Regions from separate parts of the Rhodococcus daqingensis genome, predicted to be linked through region 1. Evidence: riboswitches for the same ligand, from Rfam matches in the RefSeq annotation. Region 1 holds a riboswitch; each other region holds the start of a gene.

Region 1 (4,378 bases):
CACTTCCGCGGAAGTCGTGTTAATGTTCCATCCCGTCCGGCCGCGAGAGTTCAGCGCGCGGCTCGGTCCCGTGGCTCAGTGGGAGAGCGTCCGCTTCACACGCGGAAGGTCGCTGGTTCGATCCCAGCCGGGACCACAGACAAAGGGTCGTCGCGAGAATCTCGCGACGGCCCTTTTTCTTGTCCCCGGGTTGGGGTGTAATGGACGCCCATGACCGTCGTACACAGCTTTCCCGCCGTACTCGACGAGCGCGCCGACACCCTCATCCTCGGGTCGATGCCCGGTATCCCGTCCCTCGTCGCGGGCATGTACTACGCGAATCCACGCAACAGCTTCTGGCCGATCATGGGTGAGCTGTTCGACGCCGGACCGTGGCAGACCTACCCGCAGCGCCTGCGGCGGCTGCAGGACGAGGGCATCGCATTGTGGGATGTGCTCAAACGGTGCAGGCGGGAGGGCAGCCTCGATTCGAGTATCGAGTCCGGGTCCGAGGTGGCGAACGACTTCGGGACGCTCTTCGATCGTCACCCGCGGATCGGCCGGATCTTCTTCAACGGGGTCACGGCCGAGCAGGCGTATCGGCGCACCGTCGTCGCGCGGGGTCTGCATCCGGCGGAGGTCGACATGGTGAAGTTGCCGTCGACAAGCCCGGCGAACGCGGGCACCTCGGCGGCGAGCAAACTCGAGGCCTGGCGGGCGGTCGCGAGGTAACGCGGCGGCCACGGCATTGCGCCGGGCCCGTCGGTACTGTGGTCCGGGTGGCGACGACCGAGAACCATGCGACCGAGAACAGGTGGATGCGCCTGCGCCGACGCATCGCCGGCAACCCGGCCCTGAACCTCGCCTATCGGATCTGCGTCGGCGTGATCGGCGGAGCGGTCCTGGTCGTCGGCATCGTCGCCATTCCCTATCCGGGACCGGGCTGGCTGATCGTCTTCGCGGGACTCGGCATCCTCGCCTCGGAGTTCGCGTGGGCCCACCGTCTGCTCCGGTTCGTGCGGGAGCGCTACGACCGGTTCATGGCCTGGTTCGTCCGGCAGTCGATCGTGGTCAAGGGACTGGCCGCGTTGCTGACGTTCGCCATCGTGATCGGAACCCTGTGGGTGCTGGGCACTCTCGGACTCATCGGCGGATGGGTGGGCATCGAGCACCCGTGGCTGCGGAGCCCGCTCTAGGCGTCATCACGGCTCGTGCATACTGCAGGAGCACTACTGACCTTCGCGCAGGGGAAGTCCGGTCGAAATCCGGCGCTGACCCGCAACGGTAGATCGCTCACGCGACAAGCCCGATTACCTGCCGATCGTCATGCGACTCCCATTCGTCGTGGTCTACGAAGCGGAAGTCCGGTGGGGCGGGATCCGGTGTGCTCGGGTTCCTTCGAGCTGGACCCGTCCTCGGCGACCCCTGAACCAGAGGTCTGCTATGAATCTCACCAGCAAGCGACGCGGTATCGCTTCGGTCGCACTCGTTCTCGGTCTCGCACTCGCGGGATGCTCCAAGGGGGAGTCGGTCACCGAACGCGCGGACGCCGCCGACTTCGCGGAGCCGGTACACATCACCAACTGTGAACGTGCCGCGACGTTCGACGCCCCGCCGCAACGCATCGTCTCCATGAACGATCACGTCACCGAGACGCTCATCCTGATGGGCGTCGGCGACCGGATCGTCGGGATGGGATACGGCGAACAGCCGAACCCGCTGCCGGAGACGGCCGATCGGTTCCGGAAGATCCCCAGCCTCGGCAAGGAGTACCCCACGGCCGAACAGATCCGCGATCTGGAACCCGATCTCATCGTCGGCGGGATGCGCAGCGCGTTCGACGCCAAGGAGGGACGCGATCGGGACCAGTTCGAAAAGGAGGGCATCGCGACCTTCCTGTTCTCCGAATACTGCGGCAAGGGCTTCCCGTCGATCGGTCTGCTGGAGAACGACTTCGCGCAGCTCGGCGAGATCCTGGGGGCGGAGGCGGAGGCCTCGACCCTCACCGAGCGCGTCACCGAGCCGCTGGAGCGGGTGCGGTCCACCCTCGCCGCCGCGGGCGCCCAGCCGGTGCCCACCTTCTTCTACGACGGTGGCGAGGCGGAACCACTGTCGATCGGCGGAGTCGGGATCGGCAATCTCATCGCCGAGTACGCGGGCGCGCGGAACATCACCTCCGAGGGCCAGAAGCCGTACACCACCACGACGTGGGAAACGGTCGGCGAACGTGCCCCTGAGGCGATCGTCGTGCTCGACTACGGCAACGCGCCGGTGGCCCAGAAGCTCGAGTACCTGCGCAGCCAGCCCATCGCCTCGGCGACCCCGGCCGTGCGCAACAACCGGATTGTCGTCGTGCCGCTCGACGACTTCTTCGAGAGCCCGCGGATGGTCACCTCGGTCGAGACGATCGCGAAGGCGCTGCATCCCGGGGTCTTCGGCGGGCAGGGGTGACGACCGCGGTCCGCGCCCGGCCCGAGGTGGTCACAGCGCGTCGGGCCGAGCCCCCGCCGTCGCTGTTGCGACGGCGGGGGACGTTCCCGCTGTTGATCATCTCCCTCCTCGTGGCGCTCTCGATGTCGATCGCCCTGGCGGTGTCGTTCGGTTCGGTGCGGATTCCGGTGGGCGACGTGTGGGCGATCGTCGGGCACCGGCTCAGCGGCGGCGCCTACGACGCCTGGTGGTCGCAGGCCCGTGAGCGGATCGTGATCGACTCGCGGATGCCGAGGGCGATCACCGCCGCGGTCGTGGGCGCCGCCCTCGCCGTCGGCGGCGCGCTGGCACAGGCGGTCACCCGCAACGCCCTCGCCGACCCGTACCTGCTCGGAGTGTCCGCGGGCGCCGGGTTCGGCGTCGTGCTCGTCACCGTGCTCGGGGTCGGGGCGGGCGTCGCGGGCGTGTTCACGGTCCCGATCGCCGCGTTCCTCGGCGCGTTGATCCCGATGTTCGCCGCGTTGGTGATCGGCGGCCGCTATCAGAACGTCACCGGGGTGATCCTCGTCGGAGTCGCCCTGGCCCAGGTGTTCTCGGCGCTGACCATGTTCGTGCTGCTGGTCCTCGCGGACGAGCACCAGCTCTCCGCCGTGTTGCGGTGGATCGCGGGCGGATTCGGCGACGCCAGGTGGTCGACGGTGACCTACCCGAGCGTGATGCTCGCGGTCGTCGGTGCGGCCGCGCTGTTCGCCGCGCGGTGGCTGAACCTGCTGCACGCGGGCGACGACGGGGCGACCGCTCTGGGCATGAACGTGCGACGGTTCCGGATGCTGATCCTGCTCGGGGTCTCGGTGCTCGCGGGCGCGGCGGTGGCCGTCGCGGGCGCCATCGGCTTCGTCGGGCTGCTGGTCCCGCACGTGGCCGGATTCCTGGTCGGCGTCAATGCCATCCGGTTGATCCCGGTGGCCGCGCTGCTCGGGGCGGTGACACTGGTACTCGCCGACCTCGCCGCTCGAGCGGTGAGTTCGTCGACGGAGCTGCCGGTGGGGGTGGTCACCGCATTGGTCGGGGCTCCGGTGTTCATCGTGATGCTCTACCGCCAGTACCGGGGGTCCGAATCATGAACGCGCCATTGCGGATCCATCGGGTGCGGGCCGGCCTGGGCGGGCGCCAGGTGCTCGCCGGCGTGGACCTGGAGGCCCGCGGCGGGGAGGTGCTCGCGCTGGTCGGGCCCAACGGGAGCGGGAAGACCACCGCGCTGCGCTGCTGCTACCGGGCGCTGTCCCCGAGCGCGGGCACGATCACCCTGACGGGGTCGGACATCGCGTCGCTCCCGCGTCGCGCTGTCGCCCGCCGGCTCGCGGCCAGCACCCAGGAACCGCCTGCTTCGGCCGGACTGACGGTGCGCGAATCCGTGCAGCTCGGCCGGGCCGCGCACCTGGGCTGGTTGCAGAGCCCCGGTGAGGTGGATCGTCGGGTGGTGGATCGCGTGCTGGCCCAGGTCGGCCTCGCGGGACTGGCAGGCCGCGACGTCAGGGAGCTGTCCGGCGGCGAACGGCAACGGGTGTCGATCGCGCGGGCCCTGGCTCAGGAACCGGCGGTGTTGCTGCTCGACGAGCCGACCAATCACCTCGACCTCCGGCACCAGATCACCGTGATGGAGCTCCTCGTGAGCCTGGCCGCGGACGGGATCGCGGTGGTGGTGACCCTGCACGACCTGCGGCTGGCGGTGGAGTACTGCGACCGCATCGCCGTCATGTCGGAGGGGGCCATCGTGGGCACCGGCGCGCCTGCCGAGGTGTTGACCGGTTCGCTCCTGTCCGGTGTGTTCGGGATCATGGGTGAGGTGGGGCCGGATCCGCGGACCGGGCGGCCCGCGCTGGCGGTACACGGATTGGCGACCGGAACGGTGGATGCGTGATGGATCCGGAACTGGGCGAGGCGTACGGGCGAGCGCTCGACGCGGTCC
Region 2 (4,378 bases), on a different contig from region 1:
GCAGGTTCGGCGCGGGCGCCAGCTCGATCACCTTCTGGTGACGTCGCTGCACGCTGCAGTCTCGCTCGAACAGGTGGATGACATTGCCCTGACCGTCGGCCAGGATCTGCACCTCGATGTGCCGCGGGTCGACCACGGCCTGCTCGAGGAACACGGTGGCGTCACCGAAGGCGGACTCCGCCTCCCTGGCCGCGGCCTCGATCGCCTCACGCAGCTGAGCGCGCTCGCCGACGCGGCGCATGCCGCGACCACCGCCACCCGCGACCGCCTTGACGAACAGCGGGAACTGCATGGACTCGGCGGCGGCGAGCAGCTCGTCCACGTTCGCGGAGGGCTCCGACGAGGAGAGCACGGGGAGGCCGGCGGCCTTCGCGGCGGCGATCGCGCGGGCCTTGTTGCCGGTCAGCTCGAGCACCTCGGCGGACGGGCCGACAAAGGTGATGCCCTCGGCGGCACAGGCCGCGGCGAGGTCCGGATTCTCAGAGAGGAAGCCGTAACCGGGGTAGATGGCATCGGCGCCCGCCTTCTTCGCCGCCGCGACGATCTCGGCGATCGACAGGTAGGCCCGGACCGGGTGCCCCTCCTCCCCGATCTGGTAACTCTCGTCAGCCTTCAGACGGTGGACCGAGTTGCGGTCCTCGTACGGAAAGACAGCTACGGTTCCCGCGCCCAGCTCGTAGGAGGCACGGAACGCCCTGATCGCGATTTCCCCGCGATTGGCAACCAAAACTTTTGAGAACATCGCTGAAAATTACCCTTGCTCTCGTACCGCTCGCCGGACGGCGTCCTAGCATCCGGGAAATTTCCGCATACTCGACCCGCTGTAACGATGCAGTACGCTACCGGCCCCCACCTCACAGGACTACGGCACCCGCCGTGAACTGCGGATTCGACTTCTTCTCGGCCGCCTTCGCAGGGTTCGCCGATGGCCCGAACCGCGGGCGAACGCCTCCGCAGCGGGCTGGTCGATCGCTCCCGGTCCGCCTCATATACTCGGCAGTGCAATCGGTCCGCCCGGTGTGGTCGTGAGGAGCCCCGAAGTCCCCGCCCGGCGTCGAAGCACGTGTCCCTGTCGACAGGGACACGTGTGAGAGGGAACCCGGTGAGAATCCGGGACTGTCCCGCAGCGGTATGCAGGAACGACCGCCGTCATCACGCACTGGACGCACGTCTGGGAAGCGACGGCCACTAGGACCGGTGTCGATCACCGGGCGCCTGCGAGTCCGAAGACCTGCCGACTGCGTCGGGCACGCCGTGCCCGACGGTCCACCGCCTCGTGGAATGGGCGAGTAGATCGGATCGGTGCTGACCGCTGCCCGCATGTGGGCGCCACACAGGGCTCGGTTCGTGCTCTTCGTCTGCCGGTGGTGGCCGCCTAAGCTGTCAGCAACTGGAGAACACCGTGACATCCACCTTCACCGCAACCGTGCTGGGCTCCCCGCGCATCGGCCCCCGCCGCGAACTCAAGAAGGCCGTCGAGTCCTACTGGGCCGGCAGGCTCGACGCTTCCGCGCTCGACGCCGTCGCGCGGGACCTGCGCACACAGAGCTGGACCGATCTGCGCGATGCCGGGATCGATTCCGTTCCGGTCAACGTCTTCTCGTACTACGACCAGATGCTCGACACCGCCGCGATGCTCGGCGCGCTACCGGAACGGGTCGCCGGGGAGCCGACGGCGCTGGACCGCTACTTCGCCGCGGCCCGCGGCACCGCCACCATCACCCCGCTCGAGATGACGAAGTGGTTCGACACCAACTACCACTACCTGGTCCCGGAGATCACCGCCTCGACGCGGTTCACCCTCGACCCCTCGAAGGTGCTGGGCGAGGTGGCGGAGGCGCAGGCCCTCGGCATCGCACCTCGGCCGGTGCTGATCGGACCGGTCACCTTCCTGCTCTTGTCGAAGGCGACCGACTTCGAGTCGTCGCTCCTCTCCCGCGTCGGGGAGCTGCTCCCTCTGTACGCCGCGCTGCTCGGGCTGCTGGTGGACGCAGGCGTCGAGTGGGTCCAGATCGACGAGCCCGGGCTGGTCGCCGATCGCACGGAGTCCGAGATCGCGACCGCGACCGCGGGCGAGGTGTACCGGGCGCTGTCCGCGCTCGAACACCGGCCCGCGATCCTGCTCGCCTCCTACTTCGGCGACCTCGGCGCCGCGCTGCCCACACTGGCGAGGACCGGCGTCGAGGGACTGGCGATCGACCTCGTCGCCGGTGACCCGGAGACGCTGGCCGGGATCCCCGAACTGGCGGGCAAACACCTCGTCGCCGGGATCGTCGACGGGCGGAACATCTGGCGCAACGGCCTGGCCGAATCCCTGACGACCCTCGAAACCCTGCGTGAGAGTGTCGGTTCGGTCGCGGTCTCCACCTCCTGCTCCCTGCTGCACGTGCCGTACTCGCTCGAGAGCGAGACCGGATTCGACGACGCGCTGCGGTCCTGGCTGGCCTTCGGATCCGAGAAGGTGCGCGAGGTGACCACCCTCGCGACCGGCCTGCGTTCCGGTCGCGAGGCCGTCGCCGCGGAGCTGGCGCAGGCAGCGGCTGCCCAGGCCACCCGGGCGGCCGATCCCCGGCTGCACGACCAGGCGATCCGGAAGCGACTCGCCACCCTGCGGGCGTCCGACGACGGACGCAGTCCCGCCGCGGAGCGTCGCGAGGTGCAGGCGGCCGTCCTGCCGCTGCCGCAACTGCCCACCACCACGATCGGCTCGTACCCGCAGACGACCGCGATCCGGGTGGCCAGGGCCGCGCTGCGGAAGGGCGAGATCGACGAGGCCGAGTACGTCCGCCGGATGCGCGGCGAGGTGGCCGATGTGATCGCCCTTCAGGAACGGCTGGGCCTCGACGTGCTGGTGCACGGCGAGCCCGAGCGCAACGACATGGTGCAGTATTTCGCCGAACAGCTCGACGGCTTCTTCGCCACCTCAAACGGGTGGGTGCAGTCCTACGGGACCCGTTGCGTGCGACCGCCGATCCTGTTCGGCGACGTTCGTCGACCGCAGCCGATGACGGTCGAGTGGACCTCTTACGCGCAGTCGCTGACGGCCAAGCCGGTCAAGGGCATGCTCACCGGACCGGTGACGATCCTGGCGTGGTCGTTCGTCCGTGACGACCAGCCACTGTCCGAGTCGGCCGACCAGGTGGCGCTCGCGATCCGCGACGAGACCGTCGACCTGGAGGCCGCGGGTGCCCAGGTGATCCAGGTGGACGAACCGGCGCTGCGCGAGCTGTTGCCGCTGCGGGCGGCGGATCAGCCCGCCTACCTCGACTGGTCGGTCGGAGCGTTCCGGCTGGCCACCTCCGGGGTCGCCGACGCGACCGCGGTCCACACCCACCTGTGCTACTCGGAGTTCGGCGAGGTGATCGGAGCGATCGCCGGCCTGGACGCCGACGTCACCTCCATCGAGGCGGCGCGCTCACGCATGGAGATCCTCGACGACCTCAACTCGGTCGGTTTCGATCTCGGTGTCGGCCCCGGTGTCTACGACATCCACTCCCCCAGGGTGCCCTCGGTCGAGGAGATCGCCGATTCGCTGCGTGCCGCACTGAGGGCCGTTCCGGTGGAGCGGCTCTGGGTCAACCCCGACTGCGGACTGAAGACCCGCGGCCGGGCCGAGGTCGAGGCGTCGCTGCGCAACCTGGTCGCCGCGACCGAACTGGTTCGAGCCGAGCTCTAGGCCGGCGCCGCACCCGCGCCCGCGCCCACCATGGCGGGCGCGGGTGCGGCTACGCGTGCGGGTAGGGCAGGTGGCCGCTGCTGTCCTCGTTCACCAGGACCGACCGCCCCAACTGCGGGAACGCCCGCTGTGCGCAGGCGGGGCGGTCGCACACCTTGCAGCCCGCGCCGATCGGCACGATCGTGGCCGGGTCGTCGGTCTGGATTCCGTGCGAGTACACCATCCGATCGGCGTAGGCGATATCGCAGCCGAGCCCGATCGCGAAGTTGCGTTCGGGCGCCAGGTAGCCGAGGCCGCCGCTGTGCGTGGTCCGCGCCACCCACAGATAGGTTCGCCCGTCGGGCATCTTCGCCACCTGGGTGTGGATCCGGCCTGGGTTGCCGAAGGCCTCGTGGACCACCCACAACGGGCAGCTCCCGCCCACCCGGGAGAAATGAAAGGCGGTGGCGGACTGGCGTTTGGAGATGTTCCCGGCGCGATCGGTGCGGACGAAGAAGAACGGGACCCCGCGCTGGCGGTGCCGCTGCAGCGTGGACAGCCGGTGGCAGATGGTCTCGAAGCCGACCTCGAACTTGAGGCTGAGCAGGTCGATGTCGTAGCGCAACGACTCGGCCGAGTCCAGGAACTGGCTGTACGGCAGGATCAGTGCTCCGGCGAAGTAGTGCGCCAGTCCGATCCGCGCCAGTGCCGCCGATTCGGCAC
Region 3 (4,378 bases), on a different contig from region 1:
TCGTGCTGGTCGGCGCCGCCCTCGTCTTCTTCGCCTTCCCGAAGCGCGAGGAGGAACGAACCCTGTTGGCGGGCTACCACGAGATGGACGCCGCGGCGGAGCAGTCGAGCGACGTGCGCTAGCGCACGCGGCCGGTGTGGCGGATTCGGGTGTTCCCGGGCGCGAACGCGGGAACACTGGTCCTGACCGAACTCACGCCAGACGGAAGGAACACCCATGCCCACACGCACCGCCCGCACGGCCTGGAACGGCACCCTGCAAGACGGGTCCGGTCAGGCCGAACTCAGCAGTTCCGGCGCGGGCACCTTCGAGGTCTCGTTTCCCAAGCGTGCCGCCGACGACGCGGACGGGACCACGAGTCCGGAGGAGCTGATCGCCGCGGCGCACTCGTCCTGCTACGCCATGCAGCTCTCCGCGTTGATCGGGGAGGCAGGCGGCACGCCGCAGAGCCTGGAGATCACCGCGGATGTCACCCTCGGTCCCGACGATCCCGGATTCAAGCTGACCGGCATCGCGCTCACCGTCCGAGGTGAGGTCGACGGTCTCGATGCCGCCGGGTTCGCCGCGGCGGCGCAGGCCGCCAAGGAGACCTGCCCGGTGAGCAAGGCCCTGACCGGGGTCCCGATCACCCTCGACGCCGCGCTGGTCACGTAGGAACAGAAACGGGATGGTGGACGTTTCAACCATCTGTGAGCCTCGAATCGAACAGCCAGCCCGAATCCGCCCCCGAGCCCGCCGTGGTGATGGAGGTGTGGTCGGACATCGCCTGCCCGTGGTGCTACATCGGTAAGCGTCGTTTCGCGGCCGCCCTCGAGCAGTTCGAGCACCGCGACCGGGTGCGGGTGGTGTGGCGTTCCTACCAGCTCTCGCCCGAGACGCCGGTCGGTGCCGGGGCCAGCGAGCTCGAGGCGCTGGCCCGGCACAAGGGCCTGCCGGCAGATCAGATCAGGCAGATGTTCGCCCACGTGGCGTCCACCGCGGCCGCCGACGGCCTGACCATGGACTTCGACACCGTGATCGCCGCGAACACCTTCGACGCGCACCGGCTGGTCCACCTGGCAGGGGACCGGGGCGAGGACGTGATGGAGGCGCTGTTCCGTGCCCACTTCACCGACGGCCGGGTGGTGGACGACCGCGAGGAACTCGTCGCGATCGCCGCCGAGACCGGGCTCGATGCGACCGCGGTCCGCGCCGCGCTCGAGACCGACGCCGCGGCGGAGCAGGTGCGCGGGGACATCGAGGAGGCGCGCCTGCTCGGCGTCACCGGTGTCCCGTTCTTCGCCGCCAACCGGGCGGTCGGCGTCTCCGGTGCACAGCCCGTCGAGGTGTTCACCCAGCTGCTCGAGCAGGCCTACGCGCAGTCCGGGGCGATCGTCACGCTCGGCGACGACGCCGGTAGCTGCGCCGACGACTCCTGCGCCGTCTAGCGGCGCGCGAAGTACCGCCGGGCGTCCGCGCCCAGCAGCAGCCCAAGCCCGGCGATCACCGCCGCCACGTGGGCCGTCCGGGCCAGCCCGATGAGGACCGACGCGACCGTGATGCCCGCGGGGTCGAATCCGTTCGCCGATAACAGCCAGGCGGCCGGTTCGACGACAAGGGATCCGAGCCCCACCGTCCCGAGGCCGATCAGCAGGGTCAACCGCGCGGGGTTCGATCCGCGCCGCATCGCGGCGGCGAGCGCGAACACCGCACCGTAGACGGCGAGCCGGATCACGCCCTGCGTCGCCACGGCCGCCGGGCTCGCCGCGCCCGACTCCAGGGCGCGAGCGGCCTGGAGGATCGCCTCGACGAGGCCGGCGAGCAGCGCGACGGAGAGCAGGCTGAACGAGAGCTCCACCTGACGGGGCGGGCGGGTGCGGACTTCGGTTGCGGTCATGGCTGCGAGCGTGCCGCCCCTGGGCCGCGTCACGCATCACCCTGTGGCGTGAATCCGGGCTCCCTCCACGGTAGGGGACAGCCGGTGCGGGACAACGAAAGAAGCGGCGGAGCCGGTGCATGCACCGGCTCCGCCGCTTCGCTCGTGTGGAGACCGTCAGCGGGTCAGCGCCTCCGACCGGGAGTTCGCCTTCGCGGCGCGCTCGGTGAGGAACGCGAAAGCGAGGCCGAGCGCGAGCCACAGCGTGGCCTGGATCGTGAGCGAGGACACCCGGAACTCCCACAGCAGGCTGGCGGGGAAGTCGGGGCCGACCTCGTCGATGTCCGGGAGCACCAGATATCCGAAGCCGACGACCACCAGGAAGGCGAGCAGCGGCGCCGCGATCCGGACGGTCAGGAACTCGTTGGCGGCCAGGCGCTTTGCCACGTACGCGGCGATGGCCACCGCCGCGAGGCCGAGCACCACCGTGGCGAGCCACAGCAGCGTCCGGTTGTTGATGGTCTCCGGATCGCCGACCGCGGGCGGGTTCGCCGGGTACTTGAAGAACGGTACGGCCTCGACCGCGAGCCAGCCGAGACCGGCCAGGGCCAGGGCGAGGATCGGGCCGGACAGGCTGCTGACCCGCCGCGCGTAGTAGGCGACCGCGGCGAACAGTGCGCCGAGGGCCAGGCCCGCGAGGGTGGTCGCGAGGAACAGGCCGAACCGCTGCCCGTCCCGACTGACCAGGGGTTCCTCGGAGTCGCCGTGCGAATGTCCGCCGGTGGCGGCCTCGGCCGTGCCGGCGTCGTGCCCGTGTGGCTCGACGGGCGCCGCTGCGGATTCCTCGATCGCGATGGCCGCGTCGATGTGCGGTTCGCCGATCACGAACGCGACGACACCGGCGAGCAGTCCGGCGACGAGGCCGGCCAGCAGGCCGCGAATGAGGAGGTTCTTGAAGGTTCCGGTCAGTGGCACGGCAGGCCCAGCAGGTGGCGACCGTCATGCATCAGCTCGTGCATGTACATGCCGGTGCGCGAGACCGCACCCTGGTCGAAGCCGACCAGGTAGAGGGTCAGCATCGCGAGCAGGACCACGCCCGCGATGATCATCGCGATGCCGACTGAATCGGTCGCCGTGCTGGGATTGTGTACGAGTGCCATGGTTCCTCCTGGGATTTCGCGTCCCCTAAAAAGCCCGTGCGATGGCCTCGGTATCTGGCTGTCGAGGGTGTGCCCCGATCACAGTGGCGCGACCGCTCCGGACTCTCACCGGATTCCCGTCAACCATCGCTGTTACCAGCGCACTCTCGCATTCACCCGATGGTGGTGTCAATCGCAACCCGGTTCGGTCGGCCGGCGAGACGTTCGCGCGTACTTCATCGGGCGGTCGGCGACCGTTGGCGGGATCGCCATGCCGACAGGGATCGATGGTTCGGTGCGAATAGTGCAGCTGGCCAACTTCTACGGTCCCCGGTCGGGCGGGCTGCGCACCGCACTGCACAACTGGGGTGCCGGGTATTGCGAGCGCGGCCACGAGGTGACCCTGGTCGTTCCCGGTGAGCGTGACGCCGAGGAGGTGATGGCGAGTGGGGTCCTGCGGATCACTCTGGCGGCCGTGCCGATCCCGGGCACCGGTGGCTATCGGGCCGTCAATCCGCGTCGGGTGGCGGACGTCGTGCGCGGGCTGCGCCCCGCCGCGCTCGAGGTGTCCGATCGGCTGACGTTGAGGGGTTTCGGGCGGTGGGCGGGTCGGCGCGACATCCGGAGCGTGGTCGTCTCTCACGAGCGGCTCGACCGGCTGCTCGGGCAGCTGCTGCCCCAGCGGACCGCGCGTTCGTGGGCGGACGGCGCGAATACGCGGATGGCGCGCGACTTCGATGCGGTGGTCTGCACCACCGCGTTCGCGTCCGAGGAGTTCACCCGGATCGGTGCCGGGAACCTGTACCGCGTTCCGCTGGGCGTCGACCTCGCGCTGTTCCATCCCGATCGGCGGGACCTGGGTGTGCGCGAGCGCTACGCGCGGCAGTCGCAACGGCTGCTGCTGCACTGCGGGCGGCTGTCGGTGGAGAAGCACGTCGATCGCAGCATCGACGCGGTCAGGTCCCTCGTGGGGCAGGGCCAGGACATCCGGTTGGTGATCGCGGGCGACGGGCCGAGGCGAGAAGCGTTGCGGCACAGGGCGAGGGGGCTACCGGTGCATTTCACGGGTTTCATCGGCGACGCGAATCGGCTGGCGACGCTGTTCGCCTCCGCCGATGTCACCCTGGCACCCGGCCCGCACGAGACGTTCTGCCTGTCGGCCCTCGAGTCGCTGGCGGCGGGAACGCCTGTGGTCGCGGCGCGATCGTCCGCCCTGGCGGAGATCATCACCCCGGCATGCGGGGCACTCGCGCACGGGCGGGGGGTCGCGCTCGCGGACGCCATCACCGGTGTCCTTGCCATCCCGGCGGGTGCATGCCGCGAGTCGGCGCGACTGCGGGCCGAACAGTTCAGCTGGTCGGCGTCAGTCGACGGGATGCTGTCT

The links. A riboswitch is a leader RNA that binds a small molecule or an ion and turns the genes downstream of it on or off. The one in region 1 is predicted to bind cobalamin.
Region 2: linked by a shared signal. The riboswitch ahead of metE (5-methyltetrahydropteroyltriglutamate--homocysteine S-methyltransferase) and the one ahead of ACFQS9_RS20135 (ABC transporter substrate-binding protein) in region 1 are both predicted to bind cobalamin.
Region 3: linked by a shared signal. The riboswitch ahead of ACFQS9_RS26170 (CbtB domain-containing protein) and the one ahead of ACFQS9_RS20135 (ABC transporter substrate-binding protein) in region 1 are both predicted to bind cobalamin.

What each region holds. Positions count from the first base shown of each region.
Region 1 covers NZ_JBHTCS010000024.1:190,806-195,183, forward strand. The annotation lists tRNA gene ACFQS9_RS20120 (tRNA-Val) at 65-136, shown strand; gene ACFQS9_RS20125 (DNA-deoxyinosine glycosylase) at 211-711, shown strand; gene ACFQS9_RS20130 (TIGR02611 family protein) at 798-1,175, shown strand; cobalamin riboswitch at 1,168-1,316, shown strand; gene ACFQS9_RS20135 (ABC transporter substrate-binding protein) at 1,423-2,430, shown strand; gene ACFQS9_RS20140 (FecCD family ABC transporter permease) at 2,553-3,533, shown strand; gene ACFQS9_RS20145 (ABC transporter ATP-binding protein) at 3,530-4,330, shown strand; gene ACFQS9_RS20150 ((2Fe-2S)-binding protein) at 4,330-4,378, shown strand, end outside.
Region 2 covers NZ_JBHTCS010000009.1:165,637-170,014, forward strand. The annotation lists gene ACFQS9_RS05245 (pyruvate carboxylase) at 1-742, opposite strand, end outside; cobalamin riboswitch at 1,057-1,253, shown strand; gene metE (5-methyltetrahydropteroyltriglutamate--homocysteine S-methyltransferase) at 1,403-3,676, shown strand; gene ACFQS9_RS05255 (short-chain fatty acyl-CoA regulator family protein) at 3,726-4,378, opposite strand, start outside.
Region 3 covers NZ_JBHTCS010000030.1:367,734-372,111, forward strand. The annotation lists gene ACFQS9_RS26145 (MFS transporter) at 1-122, shown strand, start outside; gene ACFQS9_RS26150 (OsmC family peroxiredoxin) at 217-654, shown strand; gene ACFQS9_RS26155 (DsbA family oxidoreductase) at 744-1,427, shown strand; gene ACFQS9_RS26160 (hypothetical protein) at 1,424-1,876, opposite strand; gene ACFQS9_RS26165 (CbtA family protein) at 2,033-2,830, opposite strand; gene ACFQS9_RS26170 (CbtB domain-containing protein) at 2,821-3,015, opposite strand; cobalamin riboswitch at 3,042-3,170, opposite strand; gene ACFQS9_RS26175 (glycosyltransferase) at 3,290-4,378, shown strand, end outside; gene ACFQS9_RS26180 (alpha/beta hydrolase) at 4,344-4,378, opposite strand, start outside.